DNA from 2 places in the Chryseobacterium sp. 22543 genome. Region 1 is predicted to be linked to the other one. Evidence: riboswitches for the same ligand, from Rfam matches in the RefSeq annotation. Region 1 holds a riboswitch; the other holds the start of a gene.
What was found. Region 1 has a riboswitch for cobalamin ahead of metE (5-methyltetrahydropteroyltriglutamate--homocysteine S-methyltransferase). Riboswitches for the same ligand answer to the same signal wherever they lie in the genome.
Positions count from the first base shown of each region.

Region 1 (8,259 bases):
CCCGTAATTATTCTGGTGGTTTTGCCGTAGACCTGATGACAAAAGATCTGGGCCTTGCTGCAGAAGCGGGTTTGGAAACCAAAACATCTACACCTCTTGGCAATACCGCATTGAATTTGTACAGAATGTGGAGCGAATCCGGAAATGGAAAAACAGACTTTTCAAGTATTATTCAATTTCTAAACAGAGACCTTTAAAAATTGAATAGAAGGTAAATACTGTCTATGATTACTTTTTAATAATTATCAACTATCAATTAAAAAAATGACTTTCGAAACATTATTATATCAACAAAACGGACCTGTCGGAACGCTGACGATAAACCGTCCGCAGGCATTAAACTCCTTGAATGAACAGGTTTTACAGGAACTGAAATCATTTGCCAGCAAGATAAGATCAGATAAAAATATCAGAGTATTAATTATTACCGGTTCCGGGGAAAAAGCTTTTGTTGCAGGGGCTGACATTAAAGCCATGCAGCAAATGACTCCCGCAGAAGCAGAGACTTTTTCTATTGCTGCACAAACTGCTTTTAATGCTATTGAAGAACTTCCGTTTGCTGTGATAGCTGCTGTGAACGGTTTTGCATTGGGAGGAGGGTGTGAACTGGCATTATCCTGTGATATTATCCTGGCTAGCGGGAAAGCAAAATTTGGACTCCCTGAAGTGACATTAGGATTATTGCCTTGTTTTGGCGGAACCCAGCGTCTGCCAAGAGCTATCGGATTATACAAAGCAAGGGAAATGGTTTTCTCCGGAGAATTTTATTCCGCAGAAGCTTGTAAAGATTTTGGTTTTGTCAATCATGTTTTTGCGCCCGAAGAATTACTCAACGAAGCTCAAAAACTGGCAGAAACAATTGCCGCAAGAGGACCTGTAGCTGTGGCAAAAGCGAAACAGTCTTTAAATACAGGATTTGAACTGCACATTACGGATGGGTTAAAACAGGAAGCTGCATTATTCGGAGAGTTGTTTACAACAGAAGACCACCATGAAGGTATCGGGGCATTTATAGAAAAAAGAACCCCGGACTTTAAAGGAAATTAATACATTGGAAGATAGAGAATTGAAAATAGCATGGTTTAAGTTAAGTATCATTTTCCATTTTCAATTCTCAATTTTTCATTTTTATTATATGGTGATTCCATGATTGTTTTTCACCTCAGCCATGACAAACGTACTGTGAGTGCTCCCTATAGAATCTACAGATCCCAGTTTATTAAACACAAAATCCTGGTAATGTTTCATATCCCGTACCTGAACTTTCAGAAGAAAATCAAAATCTCCGGAAATATTGTAGCATTCTGCAACTTCTTCAATTTCTAAAATTTCTTTCACAAAATCATAACCTACAGATCGGTCGTGAATTTTCAGCTTAATCTGACAGAAAACCGTAAACCCACGGTTGAGTTTTTCAGCATCAAGAACAGCGGCATATCTTTTCACAAACCCTTCCTGTTCCAATCTTTTTACTCTTTCAAAAACAGGTGACGTGGAGAGGTTCACTTCTTTAGCAAGCTCTTTAACGGTCAGTTTTGCATTTTTCTGGAGCAGCCTCAGCAGCTGTACATCCTTATCATCGAGTTGTTCCACAGAATATTATTCTTTTAGATTATAAAAACAGTCAAATGTAAAGAATTATATGCTTTTTACTGTGTTTTTTAAAGTTTATTTTGCTTAATTAATTAGCTTTTATTGTATGTTTATTCTGTATTGTTAATTTTACACAAGATTAAAAACTTTTACTGATGACTATCATTACAGGTAAAAGTACAGTTCTTTAGAGATACTTCATCAAACAGGAAAGGTTTTACGTAACGTAGATTAATAGGGAATCGTGTGAGAATCACGAGCTGTCGCGCAACTGTAAGTAACATACCAAAGGTTTCTGTCCTTATATATCCACTGCCAAAAGCGGGAAGGATGATGGAAACTGTTACAAGTCAGGAGACCTGCCTTTACTGAATTGACGATGCTTTCGCGGTCTGAAGCTTTGGGTCATACAGATGATATATCGGATTTATACACTTTCTCTGTAAGGGAATTGTATTGTTTGTTATATCATGATCCTGAAATTTTTATCCGTTAAAACATTACGAAGCATTTTTAAAAGACTTTACCATTAAGTTTAATTAAAAAGTAAAAAAAATGCAAACTCACATTCTGGGCTATCCGCGTATTGGTAGCAAAAGAGAACTCAAAAAAGCCTGCGAGCAATATTGGTCAGGTAAAATCCTTTTGGAAGAACTTCTGAATACGGGCAGAAATATCTGTAACCAAAACTGGAACATTCAGAAAGAAGCCGGTATAGACCTTATTCCCTGTAATGATTTTTCATATTATGATCAGGTATTGGATATGAGTCTTGTGGTAGGGGCAATTCCCACACGTTATCATGAAGTAGTGCTTAAAAAAAACAATTCTGAGCTGGATCTTTATTTTGCCATGGCAAGAGGATATCAGAAAGAAGGACTGGATATCACAGCGATGGAAATGACAAAATGGTTTGATACCAATTATCACTATATCGTTCCCGAGTTTTATAAAAATCAACAGTTTAAACTGAGTTCAGATAAAATTTTCAATGAATTTGCAGGAGCAAAGCAGGCAGGAATCAATGCAAAACCGGTCATTATCGGACTGGTTTCTTATCTGTTGTTAGGAAAAGAGAAAGAAGAAGGATTTGATAAACTGGATCTGGCTGCAAATCTTCTTCCCGTATATACAGATATCTTAACAAAACTTCAGGAGCAGGGCGCAGAGTGGATTCAGTTTGATGAACCGTTTTTAGCGTTGGACTTAACGGAGAAAGCGAAAGAAACTTATCATTTTGTTTACGCTGAAATAAGAAAACGTTTCCCAAAACTGAAATTTATTGTTGCCACTTATTTTGAAGGATTAAATGATAATTGGCCACTTGCCACCTCACTTCCTGTGAATACTTTACACATTGATTTGGTTAGAAACCCTGAACAGTTAGATGATATTCTGAATGGTATTCCGGAAAGCTTAAGTCTTTCATTGGGTGTGGTTGACGGAAGAAATATCTGGAAAAATGATTATGAAAAGTCTTTGTCTTTCATTCAAAAAGCAGTTGAGAAATTAGGATCTGAAAGGGTTTTAATTGCTCCTTCCTCTTCATTACTTCATTCACCTTGTGATCTGGATTTTGAAACCACACTTAATCCGGAAATTAAAAACTGGCTGGCTTTTGCCAAACAAAAAGTGGCAGAAGTGGTAACGCTTAAAGAACTGGCATCCGGAACAGAGAATAAACAGATTCTTGCTGCTTTTGAAGATAATAAAAAAGCAATTGCAAGCAGAAGAACATCTTCTCTTATTCATAATGATGACGTGAAGCAAAGAGCAAATGCGGTTACTGAAAAAGATGCTCAAAGGATAAATACTTTCAAAATCCGTAAAGAAGAACAACAGAAAGTACTGCAGCTTCCTTTATTCCCAACAACAACCATCGGATCATTCCCGCAGACCACTGAGGTAAGAAGCTGGAGAGCAAAATTCAAAAAAGGAGAGCTGACGGCAGAGCAGTATGATACCTTACTGAAAGAAGAGACCCAGAGAACGATTAACTGGCAGGAAGAAATAGGGATAGATGTATTGGTTCACGGGGAATTTGAACGTAATGATATGGTGGAATATTTCGGAGAGCAGCTGGAAGGTTTTGTATTTACAAAAAATGGCTGGGTACAAAGCTACGGAAGCCGTTGTGTAAAGCCTCCTGTGATCTTCGGTGATGTTTCCCGCCCGACACCAATGACGGTATATTGGTCCCAATATGCACAATCCCAGACTGAAAAATGGGTAAAAGGAATGCTCACAGGTCCTGTTACGATCTTACAATGGTCTTTTGTACGTGATGATCAGCCCCGTTCAGAGACGTGTAAGCAAATTGCTCTGGCTATCCGTGATGAGGTTGCGGATCTTGAAAAAGCAGGAATCAGAATTATTCAGATTGATGAGCCTGCGATAAGAGAAGGGCTTCCATTAAGAAAGACAGACTGGCAGAACTACCTGAAATGGGCCGTAGAAGCTTTCAGAATTTCAGCAAGCGGAGTGGAAGATGCTACACAGATTCATACCCATATGTGCTATTCGGAATTCAATGATATTATTGAAAATATTGCTGATATGGATGCAGATGTGATTACCATAGAATGTTCCCGTTCTCAGATGGAACTGCTGAATGCTTTTGCAGATTTCAGATATCCGAATGAAATTGGTCCCGGAGTATACGATATTCATTCCCCAAGGGTTCCGTCAAAAGAAGAAATGATTGAACTGTTGAGAAAAGCTCAAAACGTAATTCCTGCCAATCAACTCTGGGTAAATCCGGACTGCGGACTGAAAACAAGACACTGGGAAGAAACAGAAAAAGCTTTGATTGCAATGGTGGCCGCAGCTAAAGAAGCCTCCGTAGAATATGCACTTTAAAAAAACTTTAAAATAATTATATTCAACAATTCAGATCGTGTTATGATTTTCATAGCACGATCTGTTATTTTAAAAGGATAAAAATAGGGTGATCATTTAATATTCTATTCATTTTTATATAGTATTTTTGCTGCCCGATGTATTTTGACAGATATGAGTCTTAAAAATACATTGAAAAACTGATAACCAACGATACATTTAAATATGAAAGAATCATTTTCTGAAATGAGATCAGAAACCTACAGCCCGGAATACATAGCCAGAATAAGATGGAGTATTGTCATTCTTTTTGCGGTCATTGCTGTTGTTTTACTGGGATTTTTTATTGATGCTGTTTCACATACTTCTACAGATACCGCATCTGACATGATCTTCTTTTTATTCTTTTTGATTACTGGCCTGCTGGCAGGGTGGCTGGCTTATCAAATGATCAGAAATCAGGATGAGAAAATCAGTGGTCTGCTGATCAATCATCAGGGAATCCTGTTTCTCAACAGAAAAGAGAAAATACTGTCAGAAATTAAATACCAGGATTTGATCAAAAGCAAGGACTCCTATACAAAAGATATTTATTCAGAATCTCAGAATCTCGGAAAATATAGTAATTTCAGAAAAAATCTATATGTTCATGAAAAAGATGAAACCGGAAAACCCAAAAAGAAACTGATCAATCTGGATGTGATTCCACTTAAAAACCGGTATGATCTTATTGGACATTTTCTGAAAGGAGTACAGACTTTTCGCCCCGATCTCAAAATTGATTCTGAGGTTTACAAGGATTTTTATCTTGATGAAAAAACATTACGCTATGCTCCTGACCACCTTAAAAGCGATATGAAAGTGAAAATTATTACAATAGCTGTTGTCATTCTGGTGATCATCGCTTTCAGATACATTTTTTTAGATGAAGTCTAAGTTATTTTGCCTGTAATGAGCTCGGTGGATAGCCAAACTGCTTTTTAAATGCAAAGGAGAAATGAGATAAATTTTCAAAGCCCAAATCCAGATAAATATCGGAAACCGATCTCTCTTTTTGGGTAAGCAGAAAATGAGCTTCCTTCAATCGCCGAAGCTGCAGCCATTGTCTTGGCGGTATCCCGAATATCTTTTGAAAATCTCTTTTAAAGGCAGACAGACTTCGCCCTGTTAAATAAGCAAATCGTTCTACATTGACATTGAAATGAAAGTTTTTGTTCATAAAAGTTTCAATATCTATTTTGTAAGGCTCAGAAAAATCAAATAAAATATCTTTAAGACCCGGATCATCGCTCAGCATCAGAAGTAAAGCTTCTTTCTGTTTGAGACGCAGAAGTTCTGTAGAAGCAGGAAGTTCTTCATAGGCCAGTAAAGAGTACATAAAAGAAGTTAATGCCTTTTGATCCGGTTTTATAAAAGCCGGAATATTATCCTTCTTCTCTGCCTGATAGCCATATTCACGGCTGAAATCACGTAAGATGGCTTCATCAAAATAAATGGTTACTGTTCTTATCTCTCCATTTTTAGGAGGGTATTTTGCAAACTTCAGGAGACGGTTTTTTCTTGCAGAATAAAGTTCCCCTTCTTTAAATATCGTCTTTGTGGTACCGTCATTCAGTTCCATTTCCCCGGAAATAACCAGTCCCAGACTATGGATTCGTGCAAATTGTTCTCCTTCCCTGAATTCTGAAAAATGACAGGAGTAATTGATAGGTAAAAGAATATTATTTTCGCTCATGGCTCAGACAGTTATTTCTTGATCGATTCTTTTTTCAAACTTACAAAACTTTTTTAGTATCAATAATGGATTACATATTGTTTAAATCCTCGAAGCCTGCTATTGCACAGACTCTGAGGATTTTAATATCAGACAAGAATGGTCTTGGGTTCAAGATAAGCCTCCAATCCGAACACACCATACTCACGGCCGATACCACTTTGCTTAAACCCACCGAAAGGAGCATAAGGATCATGTGAAAATCCATTGATACAGATTCTTCCGGCATCAATCTGTGCAGCAATACGTTCTGCATGCTCTTTATCAGAAGAACTGATGTAAGCTGCCAGACCATAAGTGGTGTCATTGGCAATAGCAACCGCTTCCTCTTCATTAGCATAAGGAATGATAGACAGTACCGGCCCGAAGATTTCCTCCTGAGCGATACGCATATCATTACGAACATTGGTAAAGATGGTTGCTTTTACAAAATTACCATTTTCAAGACCTTCCGGTTTACCTTCACCACCTGCGAGCAGCGTTGCGCCTTCTTCCTGACCAAGACGGATGTAGCTTTGTACTCTTTCAAACTGCTTGGTGCTTACCATAGGTCCTACAAGGGTATCTTCTTCATTAGGGTTTCCCACTTTTACCTGTTCCGCCGCTTTTTTAGCCAGTTCATTCACTTCATTCAATCTGTTGATAGGAACAAGCAGGCGGGTAGGAGCGATGCAAGCCTGTCCGTTGTTCATATAGGCTCCGAAAACAGCCATAGGAATAGCTTTTTCCAGATCGGCATCTTCAAGAATGATATTCGGAGACTTTCCGCCAAGTTCAAGAGTTACTCTTTTCATAGTATCTACGGCTCCTTTGGCAATAGCTTTTCCTGTAACTGTGGATCCGGTGAAAGAAATTTTTGCGATATCGGGATGCTGGGTAATTTCTACACCTACTACATTTCCTAACCCATTTACAATATTGAATATCCCTGCAGGCAAACCGGCTTCATGGAAACATTCAGTAAGCAGCTGAGTTTGTGCAGCACTCATTTCACTTGGTTTGATGACGGCTGTACATCCGGCGGCAATAGCGGTAGCCAGTTTGTTGCAGATAAAACTGTTGCTGGCATTCCATGGGGTAATGATTCCTACTACTCCCAAAGATTCAAAACGTACTTTAGAATGGCCGACTGTTTTTTCAAAGTCATATGATTCCAGAGTCGTAATGGTTGTTGTAAAGGCTGAAATTGCGTTTTGAACACTCATCCTGCAGAACTGCAGGGTTCCTCCATATTCCTCCACCATCACAGAAACCAGTTCATCTTCCCGTTTACTAACCGCTTCATGAAGTTTTTGAAGTAATCCGATGCGTTCTTCTTTTATAGTTTCTGAAAAGGTTGTAAAAGCTTTCTTCGCTGCAGCGATAGCCATTCGGGTATCTTCTTCATTTCCAAGAACGACTTCTCCGGTTTTTTGATTGGTCATAGGATTGATAAGGTCAAATGTTTCTGTTCCATTCGGTGTAACAAATTCACCGTTGATGTAAATTTTATTAATCTGTTTCATTTTGATGATTTTAATATGACAAAGTTCGTCAGAAACAGAAAGGACAGGTTTGTTGTATGGTTCAATTTTTATTTGTTGTATGGTTCATTTTTAGAGACCAATTTGTATGGAAAATATAAGCTGTTTGTTTTTCTTTTTTGAATTAATATGAAAAAATGACCCGTTCTTCCCTGAAATTGACTACTTTTATCATAACCAAGTAAATAGTCGTTTTGAGAACAACACTTAAACTTATTACTGCTTAGTATCAGTCTCCGTAACCACAGGCTGATCGTTCTTTCGTTTGGGTAATTCTACCCGAACAGGTTTTCATTTCATCATATTATGCATTGCCTGCCAAAGGCAACTATATCTGTTGTTTTCGTCTTCATCATTATGATTTTAAAAGACTGAAATACAGTTCAAATTATACCTTAAGAATAGTCTGTGGGTAAATCTCAGATGTATCGACCTTCTTGTAATGCGTGAATAATATGGAAAAAATCCAACAAAGAATAGCAAGCACGATTATAAGTAATGAGTACAAAACATATTTGGGAGGTAAAAGCG
Region 1 is NZ_JBQENH010000002.1:882,596-890,854, forward strand. It holds gene mmsB (3-hydroxyisobutyrate dehydrogenase) at 1-197, shown strand, start outside; gene ACTJIP_RS09780 (enoyl-CoA hydratase/isomerase family protein) at 265-1,047, shown strand; gene ACTJIP_RS09785 (Lrp/AsnC family transcriptional regulator) at 1,132-1,593, opposite strand; cobalamin riboswitch at 1,789-1,974, shown strand; gene metE (5-methyltetrahydropteroyltriglutamate--homocysteine S-methyltransferase) at 2,149-4,452, shown strand; gene ACTJIP_RS09795 (hypothetical protein) at 4,657-5,367, shown strand; gene ACTJIP_RS09800 (helix-turn-helix domain-containing protein) at 5,369-6,166, opposite strand; gene ACTJIP_RS09805 (aldehyde dehydrogenase family protein) at 6,295-7,710, opposite strand; gene ACTJIP_RS09810 (DUF1062 domain-containing protein) at 8,227-8,259, shown strand, end outside.

Region 2 (8,259 bases), on a different contig from region 1:
AAACTTTTTAAAATAATTTCTGAAGCAGCAGAAAGGAATAACCAGTCCGTGTATATTGTGGGTGGTTATGTACGTGACCTTCTGATGAACAGAAAAGCTTCTACAGATATAGACTTTGTAACAGAACAAAGCGGTATAGAGCTTGCTCAAAATGTAGCTCAAGATATAGATCCTAAATTAAAGGTTTCCGTATTCAAAACTTATGGAACAGCAATGATTAAGTATAAAGAACTTGATCTTGAATTTGTGGGAGCAAGAAAGGAAAGCTATACCGAAAACAGTCGAAAACCGGAAGTAGAAGGAGGAAGCCTTGAAGATGACCAGAAAAGAAGGGATTTCACCATCAATGCGATGGCTATTTCTTTAAATAAAGATAATTTCGGAGAACTGATTGATCCGTTCAATGGGGTTGAAGATCTTGAGAATGGAATTTTAAGAACTCCTTTGGAACCGGCTCAAACCTATTCTGATGATCCGTTGAGAATGATGAGAGCGGTACGTTTTGCTTCAACTTTAAATTTTAAAATTGAGGAAAACTCTCTGCAGGCTATCCAGCAGGAAGCGGAAAGAATCAAGATTGTTTCTATGGAAAGAATCATGGTAGAATTCAACAAGATTATGCTTTCTGAAAAACCGTCTGTCGGATTGAGGCTCATGGAGCAAACCGGTCTTATGAAGCTGATTATTCCAGAGCTGATCGAACTTAAAGGAGTGGAAGAAGTGGAAGGACAAACCCACAAAGATAACTTTTACCATACTTTAGAAGTTGTAGATAATATTTCTGTGAATACAGATAATCTTTGGCTTCGTTGGTCTGCCTTACTCCATGATATTGGTAAAGCTCCTACAAAAAAGTTTGTAGAAGGAACAGGATGGACTTTTCATGGACATGAGTTTTTAGGTTCAAAAATGGTTAAAAACCTTTTCCAGAGATTGAAATTACCTTTGGGAAGTGATATGAAATATGTTCAGAAAATGGTAAAACTTTCATCGCGACCTATTGCCCTGATCACTGATGATGCTTCAGATGCTGCATTGAGAAGACTTTTATTTGATGCCGGTGAAAACCTTGAAGATCTTTTTACCCTTTGTAAAGCTGACATTACAACTAAAAACTCCAAGAAACAGGAAAAGTTCAAAAGAAACTTTGAATATGTAGCGGTGAAGATCAAAGAAGTGGAAGAAAAAGATCAGGTAAGAAACTTCCAGCCGCCTATTACTGGTGAAGAGATTATGCAAATGTTTAATCTTAAGCCAGGCCGTGAAATTGGTATTTTGAAAGAGAAAGTAAAAGAAGCCATTCTGGAAGGTGAAATTCCCAATGAAAAAGAGGAAGCCACAAAATTTGTGATTGCTGAAGCGGAAAAACTGGGATTAACAATCTAATTCAATCTATAGCTAATATAAAAGCCCGGCGGGATGTTCCATCCCGCCGGTTTTTTTATTTTCACAAGGAAAACAAAGCCGGCCGGTTTCAAAAGAAACCGGCCGGAAAAAAACACAAATGATGAAAAAATAAAAAATTATTTTTTTATATACTGTGAAGTATTATGGATTCAGGTAAGTACCGTTAGCACCAAGACCTCCAGTTTTAATGGATCCCATCTTGCTCCCTGTAGCTGCTGAATATATTACCATTTCACTTTCTTCTGTAAACTTCTTAACGTCTGATGCAAAGATTCTTCCATCAATAACATTAAATCCATAAAGCGTATAATAAGGTCCACCATCCGCTGCTGTTAATAACGGACTTGCAGGAACTGTTGGTGTAGCTAAGCTTGTTGTATATACTTTATTGACAGAGCTGAAATAGAACTTATCGTTATCAATCTGAAGATTTGTAGCATTTGGAATTCCTGTCAAAGTAATTACCGGTGTTATAATTCCTGCGCTCGTAATCTTGTAGATATAAGAATCTGTAGCTGTTGAAGAAATTGTGTAAACATTGGATTTGTAAGATACAGTGTTTCCAATCTGACCATTCGGAATGGAAATTTCAGTTTTGCTATCGTTGGAAGTATTGATATACGTAATCTTATTTCCAAATCCTGATGAAGCATTCTGTACGAAAACATTTCCTCCTGCTTCTACTGTTTTATCAGAAACATCAGCCATGTTGATTTTACTTACAAATGAATAATCAGAAGCTTTATATTTCGTTACACTTTGAGTATTAGCAATGAAATTGGTGTTGGCAACATAAATAAATCCATTCGCAAAAGTAATTCCTCTTGGATTATCAAGCTGATCTGAAATGACTGCTAATTTCTTAAATGTATAACGGTCTACTACAACAATTTTGTTCGAGTTGTTTATCACAAGATAAGCCTTATTTCCGTCAAGACCAATGGTCTGAAGAACGTCACCTAAGATTTCTTTACTGTTGTTATAACCATATACATCCTCCTGCTTCAGGCTTAAATCTCTTGTAAGAAATGTTACTTTAGCCCCCTGGCTGTTGAAGTTACCTTCATTAGAGATAAAATATCCGTTCTGGTAAGTGATCGGAGACATTTCAAACTCTGCAGAGTCACTTGTACATGAAGACATGTTAAACAATAAAACCACTGCAAATAATACAGTTAAAAGTTTAGTTATTTTCATAATTTATTCAATTTAATTTTTTAAAAATTTATTGCCGCATACACACTATAGTTTCTTTTCGGTAAAGGATAAAAAGAAACCGTTTTATAATAAGTATTCGTTAGATTATTCACTTTAAATCCTAAAGTATACTTTTTTGCCAGTGTTGCTGAAACTCCCATATTTAAAAGAAAATAAGGATCTATTGCTTCTGATCTTTTTTCATCACTTGTAGTGTAAGTAACGCCATTCACCAGTCCCTGTGCGAAAAACTTAAAGAAACCGTATTCATAATCTACATTGGCCATTCCTCTGTGCATGGGAACATAAGGTCTTTGCATTTTCGTTTCCTTATCAATAGATTTTGCATAATAGTACCCGGCATTAGCCCGGATTTTATGATTTCCCAATTGTTTGCTGAAAGACAATTGAGATTCCAATCCGTAAGATTCAGATTTATTGACATTAAATGCCTGCCAATACCCCAAAGCAGTAGGCAGCCATACAATAAGATCTGTAATGTTCATATAATAAGGAGACAAAGTAAGTCTGAAATCTCCTACTCTGAACTCATTCACCATATCAAACTGGGTAGACGTTTCCGGTCTCAGATCTTTATTTCCTCCCGGCTCATAATAAATATCATTAAATGACGGATATCTGAAGTTTTTTGACACGTTAACGCTTACATCATACCATTTTGCGGCACTCCATTTTCCAGAGAATGAATACATAAACGGAGACTTCACATCTTCCACAAAATCTTTCTTAAATCCACCCTCAAAACGCAGGTCTTTAGTAGCAAAATACCTCAGCAACCCGGAAACAGAGCCAATATTTCTACTGACACTGGATATTCCGCTCTGATATCCTTCACCTTTATTGATCTGAAATTCTCCGATAAGATTAAAATTCCACTTAGAATTCAGAAAATAATTGAAATCATTTTTAAAGATATAGTTTTTCCCTGTTCCCCCACTTGATTTAGGCTGGTTTAACGAACCGAAATACTGAAAGTTTTCTTCTGTATAGGCCGCTTTAAAAGAGTTGCTGAACTTAGTTTTATTCCAGTCCCAGGAAAGAAGGCTTCTTATACTTTGAGTTTTATATTTTGTTTTTGTTCCCGTTTCTTCATACACAGGATAATGCTGTGAAGAATCGAAAAACTGGCTTTGCCACGAAATTTTATGATCGTTGGTTATTTTATAGGATGCACCTGCATTGAATGTGGTATTATAGTAATTTCCATTTCTGTTGATATACTTCAGATCGCTTACCTCATAATTGTTTTCACTTACAGAATAATTTCCGGAAGCTTTAAAACTGAACTTATCATTGCTGTAAGAACCTTTTACAAAATTATTATAGGTATTAAAGGAAGCCACCTCAGAAAATAAAGAACCATGGAAACCTTTATTAAAATCAAGGGTATTATTCAGGTGAATACTTCCCCCAATGGCACCACTTCCATAGACTACACTTCCACCGCCGGCTTTTATACCGATCTGATCATAGCCAAACAAAGCAATATTATTGATATCTCCCTGTCCTAAAAAACTGGAGTTGATATTAATCCCATTCCATACAAATGCAGTCTGCTGAGCGGTAGTACCCCGGAAAGATGGTGAAGAAACAGCCCCTCGGCCATTTTCTTTGATAAAAACCTGTGACTGAAATCTCAGGAGCTCTGAAAGATTACTGGAGTTTTTCTCGGCCTCTTCTGCCGAAATTATTTTTACGGGATGAAAAAGTTTCACCCTATTCATCTGGTTGTCGAAGACATAAATAGTGTCTATGGTTTTCTCTTGTCCAAAAAGAAAACAGCCATAAGATGAAAAAAGCAGTACTAAAGATCTTTTTATATCCATACTTTTTTACTTTTCCTCCGAAAGCAATATGTTTTTTGATTATAATGTTGGCAGGTCTCCTGACTTTCGCATTCTGCTCCTTCCCGTTTTAGACAGTGGTTGTTTGCAGAAACTTTTATTGCGATTTACAGTTGCGGGGACAGTATGGGAGTTACACCCAATTCCCTTTTCATTCCAAAATACTGGAAACCAAAATTTTTGCAAAGATAGTTTTTTATATGTATTTGCCAAAAAACCGGCTTTTACATCAAAAATTTCAGACTTTTACAAATAAAAAACAGCCGCTTTCAAAATTGAAAACGGCCATCATCCCACTACTTTACTATTTATATATGTTATTTTTTAATGAATTTATAAGCTTGTTTTTCTCCTTTCACAGAGTATTGCAGAATATAATCTCCTTTTGATAAAGATGAAACATCAATTTGTCCTTCCACAGTATTGAACGATTTCACCCTTTGCCCAACCATATTATAGATTTCTGCTTTTTCTATTTTTCCTGTTCCTTTAAAATAAAGCACATCAGTTACAGGATTAGGATAAATGCCAACACTGTTTTTCTCTTTCACGGTATCATTTACTGATAAGAATTCAGAAGTATCCAGATAAAAAGCAACTATTTGACCTGAAGCATTCGTCCCTGATCCGGCAATTTTCTTTCCGTCTTGTGAAATCGCCAGAGGAAGTCCCATCGTTACTCCATTCGTTGCAATTCCTAAGGATACTGCATAATCATTCAGATTAATTCTTCCGGCAGATGCAGTCCAGATAAAACCTTCTCCCGACATTGGAGGTGCTCCAAATGCTCTGTAAAAACCAATAACTCGTGTTCCATCAGCTGAAATTCCTGTAGCTCCTCCTTTGAAATTGAACGAAGCATTAGGATGTGTTATATAAGTCAGCCCGCTTGTAGCATTCCAAACATAAGGATTAGGATTTGCAGATCCTATAATGGTATTTCCGTCAGCCGAAATTCCGCCTGCTTCTCCTACATTATTCCCGTTATTATCTGTAATAAAACTTTCTACTCCATCCTGCCATTTTGCACCGCTTCTTGTTCCGGTTGGCTCATCCTGCCACCCTACAATCACGGTTCCTGCCGCATTGATTGCATTTGCCCTGGAACTGCGTCCGGAAACTATACTTCCCAGGTCAACCATTCCGTTTACGTCATCCCATTTCACAGCATGTGCGTTCGCAGCAGTAAGAAATCCTAACCCTACAATAGTATTTCCATTCGGTGACATTCCCCATGTAGAACTTACACTGCCGTCCCAACCGGTAGGAACCAGCCCTCCTCTGTTTACCCATGTGGAAGTAGCTACGTCATAAGTTGATATTTCATTAAATCCTGTTGCAGAATTTGTAACAGAAGATGATATTTTGGTTCCATCGTTTGAAACAATCGTTCTCCCTGCGGCTGGATATCCGTTTGATATTGAACCTATCTGTACAAGTCCGCCTGCTGCATTCCATTTATATACTCCTCCTGCACTTGTATGCATACTTACTACTCCATTATCTGAAACTGCACCTACATTATAATTTCCCAACCCTATTACTGTAAGCTGTGCTGCTGCAAAACTAAATTTCAGAAAAAGACAAGCCGTCAATATTTTTATTGACATTCTGTAAAAATTTTTCATATTTTATTATATTTAGCGTTCCGAATTGGTGAAAACAATATTAATACAATATTTACCCTATCCAAAGAAATAGACTTTCATAATTCGTGAATTTTAAAAGAGTTTAATTTTTAAACAAATAATAATCAATTAGATACAAAACATCATTTTGAATATGGATTTTACCCGAACTATTCAAAAAAGCACAAAAAACAAACTATCAAGACAAAAATTATTTCAAAATAGCAGAAAAATATTACTGTTTATTTTCATTTGCTGTTCTTTTATTACCAGTGGACAGTCAGGTCCGGACTTTAATATTTTGGCAGATAAGGCATTTCTGAAATTGTATCAGAATTCTGACGAATGCATCAGCTATACTCAGGGAATCCTCGTAAGTGATCAGAATACAGAGCATAAAATTGTACTGCAAAACATTATTTCACAGGCTTTTGCTATGAAAGGCGATTACATACAATCTGTGAATATTTTTGCGCAGAAAGAAGATGCCGATCCGAAAAATGAACTTTCTTATTTTATGCAGGTTTTCAGTGATTATAATCTTGCTGACCAATACCAAAATCTGAGTCTGTACAATCAGTCAAAAAGAATTATTACCCATCTTTTATCTGATCAAAAGCTTCTTAAAAGTAATGATGCCGCATTACGAATAACCACAGCAAAGCTGTACCAACTGCAAGCTTTGAACTCAGGAATCAATAGAGATTATCCTGCAGCATTCAAAAACCTTGATAAAAGTAATCAGTACCTCAGCGATCATAATGAAGAAAACAGAATATTAAAAATGGAAAACAGAATTTTCCGTTCTTCTTATCTCCTAAAACAAAATAGACTTGTTGAATATAAAGCGCTTATAGAAAATATTATTTCTGATCTTGAACACCAGACAAATCAACCATTTCTTTTAGGTTTAGCGTATGAGAATCTGTCCCAATATTATTTTTTGAAACAGGATTACACAACATCTGTTGAGAAACTGGAAGTTGGACTCTTTTTGATTGAAGATCTGTCTTTTAATAATTTAAAAATTAAAATTTACGAATCATTATCCCGCAACTATTACGCACTTCATGATGATGTAAAATATCATCAATACAATAAACTCTATAATGATTTAAAAACAAAAACCGATGCAAGCTCGAAAGAAGGAATACGATATATTGTAAAACTTGTTGAAACCAATCAGAATAAAAATATTGAATTTCAAAAACTGATGTTCCTTAGGTCCTTCTTACCTCTGGCTCTCATTCTATTCCTGATTATTATTGGCCTGTCCATCTATTTTTTAATTATTAAAAGCAAAAATAAAGATTTAAAAAAGCAGTTTGATTTCTTTAAAAAACAGAGCAATGAGAAACCTCAACCCATTTTATTAAATAAAGCTTCTGCAACAGCAAAAGATGCCGGTTTCAACAAAATATCGAGGGAAAAAGAAGATGAAATCCTTCAAAAACTTGAAGAGTTTGAAAAATCCAACGGATATCTGAATAAAAATATGTCCTTATCTATGCTTTCCTCTCAAATGGAAATTAATACAAAATACCTTTCTGAAGTCATCAACAACAAAGAGAAAAATTTCAATGGATACATTAACAAACTAAGGATCAATCATATTGTACAGCTATTAAGGAATGATTCCACTTTTCTTAATTATAAAGTAAGCTATCTTGCAGAATATTCAGGGTTCTCATCACACAGTGCCTTTACAACCGTTTTCAAATCCGTCACCGGAATGTCTCCCAATGCCTATATTCAGGAAATCAGTAAAACCAAAACCGTATGAAATCACTTTTAAAAATATGGCCACTGCTCCTGGTATCCTTTTGTATTTTCACAAAGGCTCAAAAGACACCGGATAGTGTCTTAATAAAAAAGGCCAGGCTTGAAATTTATGACAATCCTGATAATACAATTAAAATTGGGGAACGGCTGTTAAAGAAATCTTATGATGTCAAAACTTCTATCCAACTTTATAAGCTTCTTTCCACAGCTCATATTGCCAAAAGAAACTTTGAGGAATCATTAAGATATATTATGAAGGCAAAGGAACTTTCCCAGAAAACCAATGATCCCTGGAGTCATGCAGAAGTTCTTATCTCTGTCGCAATACAATATCAGCAGATGGAACTTTTCAGCAAGAGCCTTGAAACGCTGAATGAAGC
Region 2 is NZ_JBQENH010000001.1:774,071-782,329, forward strand. It holds gene ACTJIP_RS03380 (CCA tRNA nucleotidyltransferase) at 1-1,386, shown strand, start outside; gene ACTJIP_RS03385 (YncE family protein) at 1,549-2,604, opposite strand; gene ACTJIP_RS03390 (TonB-dependent receptor plug domain-containing protein) at 2,625-4,451, opposite strand; cobalamin riboswitch at 4,484-4,660, opposite strand; gene ACTJIP_RS03395 (T9SS type A sorting domain-containing protein) at 4,787-6,097, opposite strand; gene ACTJIP_RS03400 (helix-turn-helix domain-containing protein) at 6,252-7,880, shown strand; gene ACTJIP_RS03405 (tetratricopeptide repeat protein) at 7,877-8,259, shown strand, end outside.
Region 2: another riboswitch for cobalamin. It lies ahead of ACTJIP_RS03390 (TonB-dependent receptor plug domain-containing protein); the one in region 1 lies ahead of metE (5-methyltetrahydropteroyltriglutamate--homocysteine S-methyltransferase).